3 regions of the Erwinia sp. AnSW2-5 genome follow, and region 3 is predicted to be linked to each of the others. Evidence: predicted binding sites of a transcription regulator. Region 3 holds the regulator's gene; each other region holds the start of a gene.
The links. The regulator LexA, encoded in region 3, represses DNA repair genes until DNA is damaged. The targets are predictions, from matches to a motif close to TNCTGTATGTACATACAGNA.
Positions count from the first base shown of each region.

Region 1 (3,282 bases), on a different contig from region 3:
GCGCAATGCGATCCCGCGTGAAGCGTTCGCCACGCTGGCAGTGCCTGTTGCCAGCCTCGATAAGCTGAAGTCGCTGGCAGCCAGCTATCTGTTGACGCTGCAAAATGAGCTGAGCCTGAAAGAGAAGAATATTGCTGTGGTGGTCGAGGATCTGGCCCACGCGGAGCAGGCTCTGAGCACGACCAGCCGTGATACGTTTATTGCCCTGCTGAACAGCACCCCGAACGGCGTGATCCGTCAATCAGACGTGATGAAAGGCGTGGTGGAAACCTCACTGAACGTCGGCGTGGTGACGTTTGAAGGCAATGAAGCGAAGATCAACTCGCTGATCCGTTCACTGATCGACAGCGGTAAAGAGTACGTGGTGGAAATGCTCACTGCGCTCGGCCAGCTGGCCGGGGCGAAAACCCTCGCCAAAGGCAGCTATCCTGGCTGGCAGCCGGACGCCACCTCACCGGTGATGGCGCTGGTGCGTGAAACCTATGAAAAACTGTTCGATAAAACCCCGAACATTCAGGTGATCCACGCTGGTCTGGAGTGCGGTCTGTTTAAAGAACCTTACCCAAAGATGGACATGGTCTCAATTGGGCCGACCATCACCGGGCCACACTCCCCGGATGAGCAGGTGCATATTGCCAGCGTTGGCCTGTACTGGCAGTTGCTGACCGCGCTGTTGAAGGCGATCCCGGTTAAGTAATTTCCGTGATGGCAGACGGGCGGACCGAAACAGAAGGTCCGCCCCTACAACAATCTCGATCCGCCCTGACCATCCCAACAACAATCTCGATCCGCGTAGGGGTCAGGCATGCCTGACCCGCCGTTATAACCCCAACAACAACTGCCGTTCCAGCTGCGGGTCCAGCAGCGTCACATGTAGTCCAACCAACCTTACGCCGCGCCCTGCCCGCCGCTCATCCCAGGTGCTTCGTGCCACGGCAATCAAATCGTCTTTATTCAGCACCGGCCAGACATGCTCCTGCGTGGTCTGCTGGAAATCGGTAAACTTCAGCTTAACCCCCTGACGGGCAATCTGGCGATCCGGTTTAATGTGATCCAGCCGCCGGGCCAGTTCGTCGTACAGCAGGTCGATAATCGCCAGACAGGCTTCCCAGCTGTGAATATCCTCTGATAGCGTGCGCTCCACACCGAGGGATTTACGCTCGCGGGTGGTGATCACTTCCCGGTCATCAATGCCATTACTGCGCTCCCACAGCACGCGGCCAAACTTACCAAATCGCCTCAGCAAGGTGACCAGATCGGTGTTCTGCACATCGGCACAGGTGTTCAACCCCATCTCTTCTAACTTACGTGCCGTGACTTTTCCCACGCCGGGAATTTTTGCCAGCGGCAGGGCAAGCAGGAAGTCAGGCATCTGCTGTGGCGTGATCACAAACTGGCCGTTGGGTTTATTCATATCGGAGGCGATTTTTGCCAGAAACTTAATCGGCGCAATCCCGGCTGACGCGGTGAGATCCAGCTCCTGCTGGATGGTGTCGCGGATCTCACGCGCAATGAGTGTGGCCGATCCCTGACAATGCAGGCTGTCAGTGACATCCAGGTAAGCTTCATCGAGCGACAGCGGTTCAATCAGAGCGGTATAGCGGGAAAAGATATCACGAATATGGATGCTGGCTTCTTTATAGGCGTCATAGCGCCCCCGGATCACCGTCAGGTGCGGGCAGAGCTTAAGCGCCATCGCCGTTGACATCGCACTGTGTACGCCAAATTTTCGCGCCGGGTAGTTCGCCGTGCTGATCACGCCGCGCTGTTTTTCACTGCCGCCAATCGCGATGGGAATATCGCGCAGGCTCGGGTTATCGCGCATCTCCACTGCGGCAAAAAAGCAGTCCATATCCACGTGAATGATTTTGCGCATAGCCCCCTCCGATAACACTGTATAAGTATACAGTCAAATTATCAGAGTTCAATACGTAGCGGGGCACGCATAAATTAAGGTTTTTATTCTTCGCTATCTTGATAAAAAAATAGACAATGCTAAGGTGACGCAGCGATAGCGGAATTATCCGATATTGTCAGTACAGACGCCTTCCGGCGTTGCTTTCAACCCCTACATTTCAAGGGAACCAGAATGGGCAAAATCGCACTGCTGTTTGCGATGATTTTTCTGCCAGCCGTTGTCTTCGCCAGCGTACCGGATTCGGTTACTCCATTGGCGCCGGTAAGCAAAGAGTTAAAGAAACAATTACTGGGTACTCCCGTGTACCTGCAAATATTCAAAGAAGAGCGCACACTTGAACTGTACGGCAAGATCGGCAACGAATTCCGTCTACTGAACAGCTACCGCATCTGCAATTTTTCGGGTGGTTTAGGGCCAAAGCGCGTCCAGGGCGACTTCAAAAGCCCGGAAGGTTTTTACAGCGTGGGGCTTTCCCAGTTAAAACCCGACAGCCGCTTTTATCGCGCAATCAACGTCGGGTTTCCGAACGAATACGATCGCCAGCAGGGTTATCAGGGGAAATATCTGATGATTCACGGCAACTGCGTGTCAATTGGCTGCTATGCCATGACCGATGCCTATATGGACGAAATTTATCACTATGTGGAAGCGGCACTGCGCAACGGCCAGCAACGCGTTGAAGTCAGCATTTACCCGTTCCGCATGACCGATAGCAACATGCAGCGCCATCGCTACTCCACCTACATCAATTTCTGGAAGCAATTGCAGCCGGGTTACGCGCAGTTCGTGCAGACCAAACAGCCTCCGGCAGTCAATGTCAGCGATGGCAAGTACGTACTGAGCCGCCCGATGACAGGCAACTCAGGCGCACAGGAATCAGCGCTCGCGCTCACCCAGGCAAAATAACGCCCATTCACCTGGCTCAATCTTGTGCCAGGTTTCATTCGCCGTCAGCGGCTGAGTGGCAACCACTGTGACCACGTCATTCGGCGTGGTCTGCTTCTGAAAATCAATTTCCACATCCTGATCCAGCAATTTGGCTTTGCCGAACGGCGCACGTCGGGTGATCCAGAACAGATTGGTCGAACAGAACGCCATCAGATAGCGACCGTCCGACAGCAGCATGTTAAACACCCCTTTTTCACGCATCTCCGCCGCCAGTTCCGCAATATAGCGGAAAACGGCTGGCCAGTTGCCCGGCGTACGCGGATAGCGCGTGGTCAGCTTATGCAACAGCCAGCAGAAGGCCAGCTCACTGTCGGTTTCGCCAACGGGACGATAAGGCCCGGTATCGAGGTTTTTATAGCCTTTAAGCTGCCCGTTGTGCGCGTAGGTCCAGTTGCGCCCCCACAGCTCGCGGGTAA
Region 1 is NZ_JBJGXA010000031.1:108,553-111,834, reverse strand. It holds gene pepD (beta-Ala-His dipeptidase) at 1-697, shown strand, start outside; gene dinB (DNA polymerase IV) at 821-1,876, opposite strand; gene dpaA (peptidoglycan meso-diaminopimelic acid protein amidase) at 2,090-2,824, shown strand; gene ACFL9S_RS18685 (class II glutamine amidotransferase) at 2,795-3,282, opposite strand, start outside.
Region 1: the regulator LexA is predicted to act here: its motif matches at 1,892-1,911, upstream of dinB (DNA polymerase IV).

Region 2 (3,282 bases), on a different contig from region 3:
ACCGACGAGGATCAGGAACGCCAGCGCCAGCATTTTCACCGACGGATGTCTGTCAACAAAATCACCGATGGAACGTGCGGCAAACATCATCACCAGCACCGCGATCACCACGGCTGCCATCATAATCACCAGATGGTCGGAGAGACCCACGGCAGTAATGACGGAATCAAGACTGAAGATAATATCCAGCAGCATGATCTGCACGATAGCGCCGATAAACGAATGCACATTCACATTGTTTTCACCGTCGCCGCCTTCAATCGTTTCATGAATTTCCATGCTCGACTTCCACAGCAGGAACAATCCACCAAACAGCAGAATCAAGTCGCGCGCCGAAAAGGCGTGATCCATCAGGGTAAACAGCGGATCGGTCAGGCGGATCACCCAGGCAATAGAGGCCAGCAGACCCAGCCGCATCAACATTGCCCCGGCCAGACCAATACGGCGGGCGGTATTTTGTTGATGCTTAGGCAGTTTAGCCACCACCAGAGAGAGGAAAATAATATTATCGATACCGAGAACAATTTCGAGAATTGTCAGCGTTCCGAGAGCTAACCAGGCATTGGGATCGGCAATCCAGTCAAACATTGTAATGTTGCACCCTAAATTGAAATGAAAGTTAAACGAAAGCTAAACGGCGATTATACGCAAGGTTGACGGTAGTGGGAAAATCTTTACAGGGGTTTTTTATAGCAGAAAATGCCGGGCAAGCAGCCGACCGGTAAAGGTCTTCTTCAGGTAAAAACCGCGCGGTAGCGTCATGATCGGCTGCCCGTCACGGCCAATTCCTTCTGTCAGCGCTTTGCTGTTCGCGGCTTTCGGCCGGATTTGCAGGAATTCCCCATGACGAGCGGTGATCTGTTCAACCTGGCCCAGCACAATCATATCCATCAGCTCTTCCCAGTCGCGCTGCAACTGCCACTCCTCTTCGGCATCCGGACTCCAAAATAAAGGCGCGCCCACATGGCGCTGTTCCAGTGGAATAGCGCGATCACCTTCCACGGGCACCCAGAGTACCCGCGTCAGTTTATGGCGCACATGACTGTTATGCCAGGTGACGCCGCTGTTGCCGGTCAGTGGTGCTACGCAAACAAAGGTGGTTTCCAGCGGATGGCCGCTGGCATCAACCGGAATGGTTTTCAGCTCGATGCCAATCCCGGCAAAATCCTGCTCTGGCTTACTGCCCGCACTGGCCCCGAGATAGCGTTCCAGCAACAGGCCAACCCAGCCTTTGTCGCGCTTCAGATCGCGTGGAATAGGCAGGTTAATGCGTGCTGCCAGTTCGCCCAGCGTATAACCTGCCAGCGCGGCAGCGCGCGCCATCAGTTCGCCTTCGTTTTGGGGCGGAGGAACGGGGTATCGATCGCCAGTCATCATCACGTCCGTAATCTGTTCAAAAAGTAATCGTCATTTGCCCACAGAGAAAATATCCCGAACAGGTCTGGGGAAAACACCAATAATAGCATGATAAATCATGTTTTTTTATTGCATCAGGTACGTAAAAAAAAGCCGTACCCTACAGTTTTACCCGGCTTGTCACCGACAATGAACAGGATCACCGGGGTAGTTATCCACAGAAAAGTGGGATAACTCCCTCTTTATGATAATACTGTTTCCATTTACAGCCTTGACGTTGGCACTTTTCCCCCGTTTAACCTTTTTTATGCCTAACTAATCGGCATATTCTGTGGATAACGTGTAAGGCGTTCGATCTTTCACCAGTTGGCGATCAGCGGATGATGACAGCCAAATGACAAGCGGTTGAAAGCCTGTGGTTAACGGCAGAAGATGATGATTAATATGGGGTTATTCTTAGTTTTAAAAAAGCCTCTTTGTGTCGGTAAAAAAGTTTTCCCCACCTGTTAACAGAGTTCTGCACAAAGCTATCCACAGAAAACGTGAATAAGATCGCACTTTTATCCGGGTATCTGTTTATAACTTTGCCAAAATGGACAAGTTATCCCAGCCTGATAGCGTCACATCCCCTAAAAGCAGTGGTTTACCGTCTGTAAGGAGTATGAAACAATCAGAACATCCAGTTTTAGTTTGAGGTAGTCCGGTGATCGATGATGATGGCTACCGCCCGAATGTTGGTATCGTAATTTGTAACAGGCAGGGACAGGTGTTGTGGGCCAGGCGTTTTGGTCAGCACTCCTGGCAGTTTCCCCAGGGAGGCATTAACTCTGGTGAAACGGCGGAGCAGGCGATGTACCGCGAACTTTTCGAGGAAGTCGGTTTGAACCGCAAGGATGTGCGCATCCTTGCATCCACCCGTAACTGGTTACGATATAAGTTGCCAAAACGTTTGGTGCGTTGGGACACAAAGCCGGTTTGTATCGGCCAAAAACAAAAGTGGTATCTTCTGCAGTTGATGTGCAATGACGCGGATATCAATATGCAAACCAGCAGTACGCCAGAGTTCGACGGCTGGCGCTGGGTGAGCTTTTGGTATCCGGTACGCCAGGTGGTCTCTTTTAAACGCGATGTTTACCGCCGCGTGATGAAAGAGTTTGCCAGCGTGGTTATGCCCCTGCAGGAGAATACCGTACAGCGAAATACGCCAGGTTTTCGACGGAAGAGAGGTTAAGCCACGTAGATTATGCTCACACAGCTACGCGAAATAGTTGAGAAAGTGGCGGCAGCGCCCCGGCTTACCGAGGCGCTGGATATTCTGGTTAACGAAATCTGTGTGGCGATGCAAACCGAGGTCTGTTCGGTCTATCTCGCGGATCACGATCGGCGCTGCTATTACCTGATGGCTACCCGTGGGCTAAAAAAGCCGCGTGGGCGCACTGTTGCCCTGGCATTTGATGAAGGTATCGTTGGCTTGGTAGGGCGGCTTGCAGAGCCGATCAACCTCGCAGATGCGCAGAGTCACCCCAGCTTCAAATATATTCCTTCGGTTAAAGAGGAGCGCTTCCGTTCCTTCCTTGGCGTGCCCATTATCAGCCGTCGCCAGTTGCTTGGCGTACTGGTGGTTCAGCAGCGCGAACATCGTCAGTTCGACGAAAGTGAAGAGTCTTTTCTGGTTACGCTGGCTACGCAGATGGCGGCGATCCTGTCGCAGTCACAGCTTAATGCCCTGTTTGGCCAGTACCGTCAAACCCGCATTCGTGCGCTGGCAGCCGCACCCGGCGTTGCGGTAGCGCCGGGCTGGGTCGACTCCAGCCAGCCTTCGCTGGAAAACGTCTTTGCCGCCTCGACCCTCGATACCGTGCGCGAACGCGAACGCCTCGCGCTGGCCATGACTGAAGCCTCGAACGAATTTCGCCGTTACAGCAA
Region 2 is NZ_JBJGXA010000027.1:56,692-59,973, forward strand. It holds gene ACFL9S_RS17225 (TerC family protein) at 1-588, opposite strand, end outside; gene mutH (DNA mismatch repair endonuclease MutH) at 688-1,374, opposite strand; gene rppH (RNA pyrophosphohydrolase) at 2,060-2,587, shown strand; gene ptsP (phosphoenolpyruvate--protein phosphotransferase) at 2,600-3,282, shown strand, end outside.
Region 2: the regulator LexA is predicted to act here: its motif matches at 1,608-1,627, upstream of mutH (DNA mismatch repair endonuclease MutH).

Region 3 (3,282 bases):
ATCGTCAGATCATCATCAGTCAGCTTGCCCCATTGTTCTTTCACTTTACCTTTAAACTGTTTCCAGTTACCGCCGGCTTCGTCTTTATTCATAATGTGATTCCTCTACCTTGGGTTAAAACAGCTTTTTCGTCTCAAAAATTCGCTGAATATCCAGATAATTATCTGGTTATTTGCCTAAGACAAAGATAATTGTAGTAGAGAAATCGGCACCCGGCAGTTAACCCGCTGGCAATAGTGGTAAAAAATTGCTAAAAACCCCTAAAATTCAATAAACTAGCGAAGCTTCGGGTTACGTAAGCAAATGTGTCACTGCGCGAACCATGTACCATTACGCCAGTGACGACGCCAGATGACCCACAGGGAGACACCGCGCAGCAGCAGGAACAGCGTCACCGCCAACCACAGACCATGATTACCCAGCCACGGCACGCTAAACAGCGTCAAACTAAAGCCCAGAGCTGCGATAGCCATACTGTTGCGCATCTCACTGGCCCGGGTGGCGCCGATAAACATGCCATCCAGCAAATAACAGCCCACACCCGCCAATGGCATCAGCACCTGCCACCATAAATACCGATCGGCAAGCTGCCGAAGCGGTTCCAGAGAAGTCAGCAGCGCGATAATTTGCTCACCAAACAGGGCATAGAACAGAGAGAACCCCATTGCGACTATCAACGACTGCCTGCAGGCAGCGTGCCAGACGCTAAGTAATTGCTGACTGTTTTTCGCGCCGTAGGCTTCCCCTGAACAGGCTTCAACCGCATAGGCGAAACCATCCAGTGCATAGGCGGTGAAGGTGAGGAACATCAGTAGCACGGCGTTGACCGCGACGACATCATTCCCCAGGCGGGCACCAAAAATTGTCAGCGACGCAAAGCACATTTGCAGCAACAGAGAACGCAGCATGATGTCGCGGTTTAAGCGCAGCAGGCGCGCCACATCACCGCGCCAGGCGTTCAGCATCAGCCCTACCGACAAACCACGCAGTTTCATCACCCGCCATACCAGCAGCAGGCCGACTATAAAGCTGACATATTCAGCGATCGCGGTGGCTGCTGCCGCACCCTGCACGCCCCATCCCAGCCCAATAACAAACCACAGATCCAGCAAAATATTGACCAGATTACCCACCACAAGCAGGATCACCGGAGCACGCGCATACTGCACCCCAAGCAGCCAGCCAAGCAGCACGAGGTTAGCCAGTGTTGCTGGGGCACTGAGCCAGCGCACCTGCATAAACAGTGCCGCCTGGTGCAGGACTTCGTCGCTGCCACCGGTCAGGCCCAGTGCAAGGTGAGTAATGGGGGTTTTTAGCAGGACAAACAGCAGCCCGGCCAGCAGAGCCAGCAGCAGCGGCTGCATCAACGCACGCGCCAGTGCAGACTTATCACTGGCGCCAAATGCCTGGGCTGTCAGCCCGGTGGTGCTCATGCGAAGAAACAGTAGCAGCATAAACAGGAAGCTGGTGACAGTAGTGCCGATTGCCACTCCGCCAAGATACGTTGGGCTATCGAGATGGCCGATCACAGCCGTATCAACCAGGCCAAGCAGAGGCACGGTAATATTAGAAAGGATCATCGGCAGCGCCAGCCGCCAGAGGCTTTTATCCGCAGAGGTGAGCAGTTTCATCAGAATCCATCAGAGTTAACGCGATTGCAGATGGTAATACGCGCCGCAGAAGCAGCGCGCAGGATTTAGCGGGGAGTCACGATTACAGCCAATTGCCGTTGCGGATAACGCCAACAGCAAGGCCTTCTATCGTCAGCGTCTGCTGACGCAGATCGACGATGATAGGTTTGAAATCCGGGTTTTCAGGTAAAAGCTGTACCGTATTACCCTGGCGTTTCAGGCGTTTAACGGTCACTTCATCATCAATGCGCGCCACCACAACCTGGCCATTACGCACATCTTCCGTTTTGTGTACCGCTAACAGGTCGCCGTCCATAATACCGATGTCTTTCATCGACATTCCACTGACGCGCAACAGGAAGTCAGCGCCAGGCTTGAACAGGTCAGGGTCAACCTTGTAGTGGCCTTCAATGTGTTGCTCTGCCAGCAGTGGCTCACCAGCGGCAACCCGACCAATCAGTGGAAGTCCGTCTTCTTCTTCCATCATCAGGCGAATACCGCGTGAAGCACCAGAAACGATCTCAATCACGCCTTTACGGGCTAAGGCCTTCAGGTGCTCTTCAGCCGCATTCGGGGAACGGAAACCAAGCTGCGCGGCGATCTCTGCACGCGTAGGTGGCATACCAGTTTGATTAATGTGGTCGCGAATCAGGTCATAAACCTGCTGCTGCCTCGCCGTTAGTGCTTTCATTCCGCCCCCTGGTTGTTTATACAGTCGACTGTGAGTATATACAGGTATTTAGACATTGAAAACCTAAAGTTGGGCGAAATGCAGTTTGTGGCGATTTTTGGAAAACTCATCGCAAATGTGGCACTAACAGCATGATCCAAACAAAAATTGCCAGCAAGATAGTCAACAGCACAGCCGCAGAGCCCATATCTTTGGCCCGGCCTGCCAGGGGATGTATTTCACTGCCGATGCGGTCGACAACCGCTTCGATGGCGCTGTTGAGTATTTCGACAATAATGACCAGCATCACGGAGCCAATCAGCAGCACACGGGTAATGGCATCCACGTCCAGCCAGCAGGCAATGATAATCGCGATGATCGCCGCGACGGCTTCCTGGCGAAAAGCAGCTTCATGCTGCCAGGCGGCACGGATGCCTTTCCACGAATACCCGGCCGCTTTTATGATTCGCGTCAGTCCGGTGACATTATTTGCCATAATAAGGGAACCCTTTGAGAAGTTTAACGTCAATGAGTGGAACTACAGGTTTTTTAACACCACAGATTCTGTTGGCGCTTTCTGGTATGCTTGCGGCGCTTTGCTAACAAGAGGCTTCATGTTGTCTATGTCAGGTTGGCGTAAATTATATTATAACTTATTGAATCTTCCAGTAAAACTACTGGTAAAAAGTAAAGCAATTCCGGCTGAACCGGTTGCTGAACTCGGGCTTGATACGTCGCGCCCTATTATGTATGTGCTGCCTTATGATTCAAAGGCCGATCTCCTTGCACTTCGTGAGCAGTGTCGCAAACAAGACCTGCCCGATCCTCTGGAACCTCTGGAGATCGACGGTACGGTATTGCCACGTCATGTGTTCATTCATGATGGCCCGCGCCTGTTCCCGTACTTTGTCCCGAATCTTCAGTCGGTCAAGCTGTTCCACGATTATCTCGATCTGCACCGCAATCATCCCGATCTGGATG
Region 3 is NZ_JBJGXA010000021.1:26,574-29,855, forward strand. It holds gene ACFL9S_RS15650 (CsbD family protein) at 1-92, opposite strand, end outside; gene dinF (MATE family efflux transporter DinF) at 309-1,631, opposite strand; gene lexA (transcriptional repressor LexA) at 1,714-2,322, opposite strand; gene ACFL9S_RS15665 (diacylglycerol kinase) at 2,429-2,797, opposite strand; gene plsB (glycerol-3-phosphate 1-O-acyltransferase PlsB) at 2,925-3,282, shown strand, end outside.